Regions from separate parts of the Mesorhizobium sp. WSM4828 genome, predicted to be linked through region 2. Evidence: riboswitches for the same ligand, from Rfam matches in the RefSeq annotation. Region 2 holds a riboswitch; each other region holds the start of a gene.
The links. A riboswitch is a leader RNA that binds a small molecule or an ion and turns the genes downstream of it on or off. The one in region 2 is predicted to bind thiamine pyrophosphate.
Positions count from the first base shown of each region.

Region 1 (3,273 bases), on a different contig from region 2:
TTGAGCCTGACACAGGTCGAATCCCACCTTTTTCGGGCAATGCATGACCAAGCACAGTTGTTCTTCCGTTAATCTCCAGTCGTTTGAGCAGTTCGTTTTTGTGCAACAAAAAGTTTCAAACGTTCAATTACGAACTTTTAGCATTCACGAGAACTCATCTTGATGATTATCTTTTAACCTTTGAATGGAGATCCGGAATGATCGTAAGCAGCCTTCTTCTCGGCTCAGTTGCGGCCCTGATCTCCGTTTCCGTCGCTCGCGCGGCGGACCAAGTCTCTGCGCCGGACCCGACCGAATACGTCAAGATCTGCGACGTCTACGGTTCGGGCTACTTCCATATCCCCGACACCGAGACCTGCCTGCGCATCGGCGGCTACATCCGTTACGACGTCGGCCTCGGCGATGTCCGATCCTATGACGGGGCAAGAACCACCGATGGGAGCCCTGGCGAGGCTCAGGGCACCTGGCGAAACAACGCGCGTTTCACGTTCAAAACTTGGACGCGCCAGGAGACCGAACTCGGTGCACTGAAGACCTATACTGAAAACCGCGTGAACTTCGGCAACCGCAACGCTCATCCGGGTCCGGACAGCCCTCAGAACTATGGCTTCAACAGCGGCGTCAAGTTGGCTTCCGCCTGGATCCAGCTTGGTGGCCTCCGAGTTGGTAAGGACGAGTCGGCCTTCGACACGTTTACAGGCTACGCCGGGAACGTCCTCAATAACGTACTCGTTCCGTACGGCGACTTCGATACCAACGTGGCCCAGTATTACTTCGATGCCGGCAATGGCTTTTCGGCTCTGGTTTCACTTGAACAAGGGTCGGGTGTAGTCGGTACTATCGACAGCCATGTTCCGCACGTCGTCTTCGGCGTAAAACAGACGCAGGGCTGGGGCGCGATCACCGGCGTAATCGCCCGTGACAGCAACTACGATGCTTTGGCCGGCAAGGTCCGCGTCGATGTCAATGTCACAGATGACCTGTCGCTATTCGGAATGTTCGGCTATGGCTCCATTGGCAATCTCAACGATGACCCAACCAATGCAGTCGCCGCTCACGGTCGCGGCTTCTACAAAACTTGGAGCGGCAACTGGGCTTTCTGGGCCGGCTCCACTTACACACTCAACGAGAAAACTTCGTTCAACCTTCAGGTCTCGGGTGATCAGTTCAGGAACTCTGGTGTGGCTGCAAACGTCGCCTACTTGGTCGTTCCAGGTTTCACAGTCACAGCCGAAGTCGACTATGACCACTACAGCAACTTCGGCGTAGGCGCGGTCGACCGTTCCCGCGTGAACTGGACTCACGTCGGCAAAAAGAACAGCCTCGGCGGCACACTCCGATTCCAAAGCTCATTTTAAACAACTCCATCTGGTGTCGGCGCCCCAGCGGATCGCCCGAAGGCGATTTACGCGCAAACCTTCGGTGCCGATTGAAGGCGTAATCATCATAAGGACCGATCTTTAGTTCAACCGTTTGCGACCCCTTATCCATGTCTTCGTCTCCAACGCCTGGTTTGTCGCCGACATATGGTCTGACCGGCTACCGATCATCGCCTCGGCCCGAATGCGCTTGACAAATCGGAGCCGGCCCGTTCAACCTGACGCATTCACCAGGGGAGTCCCGGCAAGGGGCTGAGATACTGCTGGCTTTCGCGGCGCAGTGACCCGTTGAACCTGATCCAGTTCATACTGGCGTAGGGACGGTGCAAGCGCTTTGAGGGAGTTTACGCCCGAGGTCCTGTTTCGGCAGGTCGACAGAAGCGTCTTTTCATCCTTCCGGCACAGAACTGGGTCTCCAATGCATGAGCAAAGGAGCCTCAAGATGAATGCCCTCACTCCCGCTGTCTCGACGGGACCGCTGCCCGCCTCGCGGAAAATCCACAAGCCCGGTGCCATCCACCCGCAGATCAAGGTGCCGATGCGCGAAATCTCCGTCCATCCGACGGCCGGTGAGCCGCCCGTCACCGTTTACGATCCGTCTGGCCCCTATACGGACCCCACCGTCGAAATTAGTATCAAAAAGGGTCTTGCCCGGCTTCGTCACGAATGGATATCAGCGCGCGGTGACGTCGAGGCCTATGAGGGCCGCCACGTCCGGCCGGAGGACAACGGATTTGCGGCGGGCGAGCGCCTGACGCCGGAATTTCCCGTTCGCAACCGACCGCTCAGGGCCAAGGCGGGCAAGGCGGTGACCCAGCTAGCCTATGCGCGCGCCGGCATCATCACGCCCGAAATGGAGTTCGTCGCCATCCGCGAGAACCTCGGCCGCGAGATCGTCCGCGGCAAGCTGCAACGCGATGGCGAAGCCTTTGGCGCGGCGCTTCCCGATTTCGTCACGCCGGAATTCGTCCGCGACGAGGTGGCGCGCGGACGGGCGATCATTCCCGCCAACATTAACCACCCGGAGAGCGAGCCGATGATCATCGGCCGCAATTTCCTGGTCAAGATCAATGCCAATATCGGTAACTCCGCCGTCACGTCGTCGATGGCCGAAGAGGTCGAAAAGATGGTCTGGGCGATCCGCTGGGGCGCCGACACGGTGATGGACCTGTCGACCGGCCGCAACATCCACAACATCCGCGACTGGATCGTGCGCAATGCGCCGGTCCCGATCGGCACGGTGCCGCTCTATCAGGCGCTCGAAAAGGTCGGCGGCATTGCCGAGGACCTGACCTGGGAGGTCTACCGCGACACGCTGATCGAACAGGCCGAACAGGGCATCGACTATTTCACCATCCACGCCGGCGTGCGGTTGCACTACATCCCGCTGACCATCGACCGGGTCACGGGCATCGTCTCGCGCGGCGGCTCGATCATGGCCAAATGGTGCTTGCACCATCACCGGGAAAGCTTCCTTTACGAGCATTTCGCGGAAATTTGCGACATCTGTCGCGCCTATGACGTGTCCTTCTCGCTCGGCGACGGTCTTCGTCCCGGCTCGATCGCCGATGCCAATGACGCGGCGCAATTCGCCGAGCTGGAAACGCTCGGCGAGCTGACGCAGATCGCCTGGGCGAAGGATTGCCAGGTGATGATCGAGGGTCCGGGCCATGTCCCCATGCACAAGATCAAGGAGAATATGGACAAGCAGCTCGCCGTCTGCGGCGAGGCGCCGTTCTATACGCTTGGGCCGCTGACGACCGACATCGCGCCAGGCTACGACCACATCACCTCCGGCATCGGCGCTGCGATGATCGGCTGGTTCGGCACCGCCATGCTCTGCTATGTCACGCCCAAGGAGCATCTCGGCCTTCCCGATCGCAACGACGTCAAG
Region 1 covers NZ_JBVVQK010000015.1:33,031-36,303, reverse strand. The annotation lists gene AC0L2X_RS18185 (porin) at 198-1,358, shown strand; TPP riboswitch at 1,602-1,718, shown strand; gene thiC (phosphomethylpyrimidine synthase ThiC) at 1,822-3,273, shown strand, end outside.
Region 1: linked by a shared signal. The riboswitch ahead of thiC (phosphomethylpyrimidine synthase ThiC) and the one ahead of thiC (phosphomethylpyrimidine synthase ThiC) in region 2 are both predicted to bind thiamine pyrophosphate.

Region 2 (3,273 bases):
AATTCGATGAAAGGATCCCCTTTTCATGCCTGTGGCGCAGAAGCACCAATTTTCAGGTCCTGTTATCGTTTTTCAGGAAATCCGCCTTCCGGAGATGGTGACCCCGGCCGGGTACAGCGCCCTGATCGGAGCTTACGAGCTCGCCGTGCCCTTGCCCCGGACCCTGTCGGCCACTGGCGAGCATCATCGCATTACCGAACGGGATGGCTGGCGGATCATGACGCCCCGCCATGCCCCACATCCAACACTCGAAGGCCATCTGACCTTCGCGCTCAAGTACGAGGGGCTCGACCTTGCCGTCCTCAAACGGCTGTTCCAGGTGACCGGTCCCGCACCGATCGAGGCGCTCGTCCGTGAAAGCCCCACAGGCAGTTATGCCCGCCGCATCTGGTTTCTATCTGAATGGCTGACGGGCACACGTCTCGATCTGCCGGACGCGGCGGCCGGACGATACGTTCCGGTTGTCGATCCCGAGCTGCAGTGGCCCGGATCCGAGAAGACCGCTTCGCGCTACCGCATAAAGGACAATCTCCCCGGCACGCCTGAGTTCTGCCCCCTGGTGTTCCGAACCAAGACTCTCGAAAAATTCATTGGCCTTGAACTGCCGCGGCGCGCGGAGGCAATCGTGGCGGACGTGCCGCGCGACCTCCTTGCTCGGACCGCCGCCTTTCTTTTGCTCAAAGACTCGCGATCAAGCTATGCGATCGAGGGCGAGCGCCCGCCGCAAGATCGCATCCAGCGCTGGGGCCGCGCCATCGGCGAAGCCGGCCGCTGGCCGATCGATCGCGATGAGCTGCTACGTCTGCAAAAAATTGTACTTGGCGACGCCCGTTTCGTAAGACTTGGCTTCCGAAAAGAAGGAGGTTTCGTCGGTGAGCATGACCGAGACAACGGCACGCCCCTGCCCGATCACATCAGCGCTCGGCCCGAGGACCTGCCGCGGCTAATCGATGGAATGGCGGCCTTCGATCAGGGCCCCGCGCAAAACCTTGATGCGGTCATAGCCGCCGCAATCCTCGCCTTCGGCTTTGTCTACATCCACCCGTTCGAGGACGGAAACGGCCGCATTCACCGCTACCTAATCCACCACGTCCTTGCCACGCGCGGCTTCAATCCGCCGGGAGTGGTCTTTCCCGTCTCGGCCGCGATCCTGGACCAGATCAACGAGTACAGGGGCGTGCTCGAGAGCTATTCGCAGCGCCTTCTGCCGTGGGTGGAATGGGAACCGACGCCGCAATTCAACGTCCGGGTGCTGAATGACACCGGTGATTTCTACCGGTTCTTCGATGCGACCCCGCACGCCGAATTCCTCTATGCCTGCGTTCAGCGGACGATCGAACGGGACCTTCCCGAGGAAACCGCGTTTCTGCAGCGCTACGCCCAATTTCGGCAGCAGGTGGACGCCTTTATCGACATGCCCGAGCGGTTGGCCGCCCTGCTCTTCCGTTTCCTTCACCAGAATGGTGGCCATCTGTCGAACCGCGAGCGCGAAAAGGAATTCTCCGCGCTGACCAGTGACGAGGCAGGAAGAATCGAGGCGATCTACGCGCAAACCTTTGGTTCCCATTGAGGCGGATCGATTTTTAGTCCGACAGTTTGCGATTCCTTGTCCCTGTCTTCATCTCCCACGCTTGACTTGTCGCCGAGACATGCGCGATTTTTTCCGCACGGTCTGACCAGCCGCCGATCAGCCGCGGCCAGAACGCGCTTGACAAACCGGAGACGTCCCGTCCAACCTGACGCATTCACCAGGGGAGTCCCGGCAAGGGGCTGAGATACTGCTTGCTTTCGCGGCGCAGTGACCCGTTGAACCTGATCCAGTTCATACTGGCGTAGGGACGGTGCAAGCGCTTTGCGGGAGTTTACGCCCGAGGTCCTGTTTCGGCAGGTCGACAGAAGCGTCTCATCCTTCCGTCACAGAACTGGGTCTCCAATGCATGAGCAAAGGAGCCTCAAGATGAATGCCCTCACTCCCGCCGTCTCGACGGGACCGCTGCCCGCCTCGCGGAAAATCCACAAACCCGGTGCCATCCACCCGCAGATCAGGGTGCCGATGCGCGAAATCTCCGTCCATCCAACGGCCGGCGAGCCGCCCGTCACCGTCTACGATCCGTCCGGCCCCTATACCGACCAGACTGTCGAAACCAGCATCGAGAAGGGTCTTGCCCGGCTTCGTCACGAATGGATCACGGCGCGCGGTGACGTCGAGGCCTATGAGGGCCGCCATGTCCGGCCGGAAGACAATGGATTCGTCACGGGCGAACGCCTGACACCGGAGTTTCCAGTCCGAAACCGGCCCCTGAGGGCCAAGGCAGGCAAGGCCGTGACCCAGCTTGCCTATGCGCGTGCCGGCATCATCACGCCTGAAATGGAGTTCGTCGCCATCCGCGAGAACCTCGGCCGCGAGATCCTGCGCGGCAAGCTCGAGCGCGACGGCGAAGCCTTCGGCGCGGCGATCCCCGATTTCGTCACGCCGGAATTCGTGCGCGAGGAGGTGGCGCGCGGACGCGCGATCATTCCCGCCAACATCAACCATCCCGAAAGCGAGCCGATGATCATCGGCCGCAATTTCCTGGTGAAGATCAACGCCAATATCGGCAATTCGGCGGTCACCTCCTCGATGGCCGAAGAGGTGGAAAAGATGGTGTGGGCGATCCGCTGGGGCGCCGATACGGTGATGGACCTGTCGACCGGCCGCAACATCCACAACATCCGCGACTGGATCGTGCGCAATGCGCCGGTGCCGATCGGCACGGTGCCGCTCTACCAAGCGCTGGAGAAGGTGGGCGGCATTGCCGAGGACCTGACCTGGGAGGTCTACCGCGACACGCTGATCGAACAGGCCGAACAGGGCGTCGACTATTTCACCATCCACGCCGGCGTGCGGTTGCACTACATCCCGCTGACCGTCGACCGGGTCACGGGCATCGTCTCGCGCGGCGGCTCGATCATGGCCAAATGGTGCTTGCACCATCACCGGGAAAGCTTCCTTTACGAGCGTTTCGCGGAGATCTGCGACATCTGCCGGGCCTATGACGTGTCCTTTTCGCTCGGCGACGGGCTCCGTCCGGGCTCGATCGCCGATGCCAACGACGCGGCGCAATTCGCCGAGCTGGAAACGTTGGGCGAGCTGACGCAGATCGCATGGGCGAAGGATTGCCAGGTGATGATCGAGGGGCCTGGCCACGTGCCGATGCACAAGATCAAGCAGAACATGGACAAGCAGCTCGCTGTCTGCGGGGAGGCGCCGTTCTATACGCTTGGACCGCTGAC
Region 2 covers NZ_JBVVQK010000001.1:528,594-531,866, reverse strand. The annotation lists gene AC0L2X_RS02665 (Fic family protein) at 26-1,570, shown strand; TPP riboswitch at 1,741-1,857, shown strand; gene thiC (phosphomethylpyrimidine synthase ThiC) at 1,958-3,273, shown strand, end outside.

Region 3 (3,273 bases), on a different contig from region 2:
CGTTGCCAGCGGCAGGTTGAAGAAGACATGGGCAACGAGGATGCCCGACAGGCCGTAGATGCCGGGCCAGCTCTGGCCGCCTAGCGCGCCCAGCGTGCCGGCAAAATACCCGGCACGGCCGTAGAGCGCCAGGACACCGAGTGCGGCAACAATGGCCGGCAGCGCCAGCGGCAGGGCGAAAAGCTGCAGGATAAAGCCTCGCCCGAGAAACTGTGGATGCCGCGACAGGGCGCGCGCGACGAACAGCGCCGGTGCAACGGAGAGCAGGGTCGAAAGGACTGCCTGCCAGAGCGTGAAACGGGCGACGCGCAAGAGATAGGAATCGAAAGCGGCGCCGGCGCCGGACGGGTCGCGCATGGCTTGCAGGATGAGACCTGCGAACGCCCCGCCGATCAGCAGCGCGATGGCTGCGAGCGCGACGATACCGGCAGTGACGCGGGAGTCCACTGATGACGCGCGTTGCACGCTACACCGCCCGATTCGAGATTCTTAGCGAGGACAGCGTTCCTTCGCGCCCCCCTCTGTCCTGCCGGACATCTCCCCCACGAGGGGGGAGATCGGCTGTCACTTCGGCCTTAGCCAATTTCCAACGTTGCAGGACTGAGCGAGACGCCGAAGCTGCCAATCTCCCCCCTCGTGGGGGAGATGTCCGGCAGGACAGAGGGGGGCGCCGTAGAGTGACCACCTTGATCAGCTCGCCACGACTACTTGCTCATCGCCGCAAGCCACTCATCGACCCAGGCCTTGCGGTTGGCCGCGACTTCCTCCGGGCTGAACAGCAAGGTCTTGGTCGGTTTGACAAGCTTGTCGAACGCCGGATTGAGCGGCTTGTCGGTCTTGCCGGCCGGGAACATCCAGTTGGTTTCGGGAATGACATCCTGGAATTTCGGTCCGGTCATGAAGGCAATGAACTTTTCCGCCAGCGGGTTCTTCGCGCCCTTGGTGGTGATCCCCGCAACCTCGATCTGCAGATATTCGCCCTCCTCGAAGGACGCTGCCTGGTAGCGCTCGGTGTTTTCGGCGACCATGTGGTAGGCCGGCGAGGTGGTGTAGGACAGCACCATCGGCACCTCGCCCTTGGTGAACAGGCCGTAGGCCTCGCTCCAGCCTGGCGTCACCGTCAGCACCTTCGCCTTGAGCTTGGCCCAGGCTTCGGGCGCCTTGTCGCCATAGACCGACTTGACCCACAACAGCAGGCCAAGGCCCGGCGTAGAGGTGCGCGGATCCTGGATGACGATCTTGTCGCCGGCATTGCCCTCGACCAATTCCCTGAGGCTTTTCGGCGGGCTCTTCAGTTTTTCGGTATCGTAGACGACGGCGAAATAGCCATAGTCGAACGGCACGAAAATATCGTCGCTCCAGGCTCCCGGGACGCTGACGCCCGACACGGCGCCGTGTGGCGAAAACAGGCCGGTTGCCTTGGCGTCGGCGGTCAAATTGGTATCGAGGCCAAGCACGATATCGGCCTTGGTCGCGGCGCCTTCCAGCTTCACACGATTGAGCAGCGCTACGCCGTCGGCGACCGAGACGAATTCAACGACGCAGCTGCATTCGGCCTCGAAGGCCTTCGTCACAGCGGGTCCCGGACCCCAATCGGCGGTGAAGCTTTCATAGGTATAGACGGTCAGCTTATCCTGTGCCGATGCCTGCCCTGGCAGGGCGAGCGCGGATGCCGCAAGCAGGATAATCGAGACAACAGAGTGAAAAAAACCGCGCATCGGCGCCTCCTTCGTTCGCGTTGAAAGGAATTGAGGCGTCGGGCTGTCCGAAACGTCTAATCCCTCCGCCGGTACAAACCGGATCAGGTTCAGCGGGTTGGCAGTCTTGCCTCTCAGCCGGTCCGCGAAAATCGCGTCCGGCACCCCGTTAGAGCGTTGCGACACATAGGCCCGGCCGAAGTGCTGCGCAAGCGGAAGTTTGCCGGACATCCAAAGCCCAGCCTTCTGCCGTTTCATCTTCCGTTTCCGGGGCAGGGCTGGTAAGGGCCACGAGATATGAGCAAATTCACCATCCTGCTTGGCGGCGATCTCATCCGCACGCCGCTGCTCGACCGCCAGGTCGAAGGCTCGCGCGTCATCGCCGCGGATGCCGGCATCGGCCATGCGCGCATGCTGGGCCTCAGGCCGGAACTCTGGATCGGCGATTTCGATTCGGTGCCTGCCGATTTGCCGGAGGATCTGGCCGCCGTGCCACGGCAGGTGTTTCCCGCCGAAAAAGACAAGACCGACGGTGAACTCGCTATCGCCGCCGCACTCGAATGCGGTGCGACCAGCCTTGTGCTCGCAGGCGCCTTCGGCGGCAAACGCACCGACCACATCTTCCTGCATCTGGCGCTGAGCGTCCGGCTGGCGGAAGGCGGGACGGAAGTGCTTTTGACCAGCGGCGCGCAGGAAGGCATTCCCTTGCTGCCGGGAAAGACTGACTTCGACTATGCCGACGGCACGCTGTTTTCGGTGCTCGGCTTCTCCGATCTCGCCGGCCTGAGCGTCACCGGTGCCAAATGGCCGCTCGACCATGTCGAGGTCGCGTTCGGCTCGTCGCTGACCATTTCCAACGAGGTCAGGGGCCGGCTGGAAATCGCGCTGGCCAGCGGCCGCGCGCTGCTGCTCGCGCATCCTTTTCCCCTACCCGAAAGCTGACATGGCGCCGCCACTTCTCAATCTCGACGGGATAAAGCTGACCTTCGGCGGCACGCCGCTGCTAGACGGTGCCGCCCTGACGGCCTCAGCTGGCGACAAGATCGCCCTGGTCGGCCGCAACGGCTCTGGCAAGTCGACGCTCCTCAAGATTGCCGCCGGGCTGATCGAACCGCAGGACGGCGAAGTCTTCCGCCAGCCTTCGGCGACCGTGCGCTACTTGCCGCAAATTCCCGACATGGACGGCTTTGCGACCGTCCGCGCCTATGTCGAGGCAGGGCTCGGACCCGCCGACGATCCCTACCGCGCCACCTATCTGATGGAGCATCTCGGCCTGACCGGCGAGGAGCGGCCGAACGACCTCTCCGGCGGCGAGGCGCGGCGCGCCGCCCTCGCCCGCGTCATGGCGCCGGAGCCCGACATTCTCCTCCTCGATGAGCCGACCAATCATCTTGACCTTTCGGTTATCGAATGGCTGGAGGAGGAGCTTGCCCGCACCTCCTCGGCACTGGTCGTCATCTCGCATGACCGTCGTTTTCTCGAGCGCGTGTCGCGCGCCACAATCTGGCTCGACCGCGGCCAGACCCGCCGTCTCGACAAGGGCTTTGCCTTTTTCGAGGAATGGCGCGACACGGTG
Region 3 covers NZ_JBVVQK010000033.1:14,694-17,966, reverse strand. The annotation lists gene thiP (thiamine/thiamine pyrophosphate ABC transporter permease) at 1-447, opposite strand, end outside; gene thiB (thiamine ABC transporter substrate binding subunit) at 705-1,718, opposite strand; TPP riboswitch at 1,762-1,876, opposite strand; gene AC0L2X_RS27460 (thiamine diphosphokinase) at 1,995-2,639, shown strand; gene AC0L2X_RS27455 (ABC-F family ATP-binding cassette domain-containing protein) at 2,641-3,273, shown strand, end outside.
Region 3: linked by a shared signal. The riboswitch ahead of thiB (thiamine ABC transporter substrate binding subunit) and the one ahead of thiC (phosphomethylpyrimidine synthase ThiC) in region 2 are both predicted to bind thiamine pyrophosphate.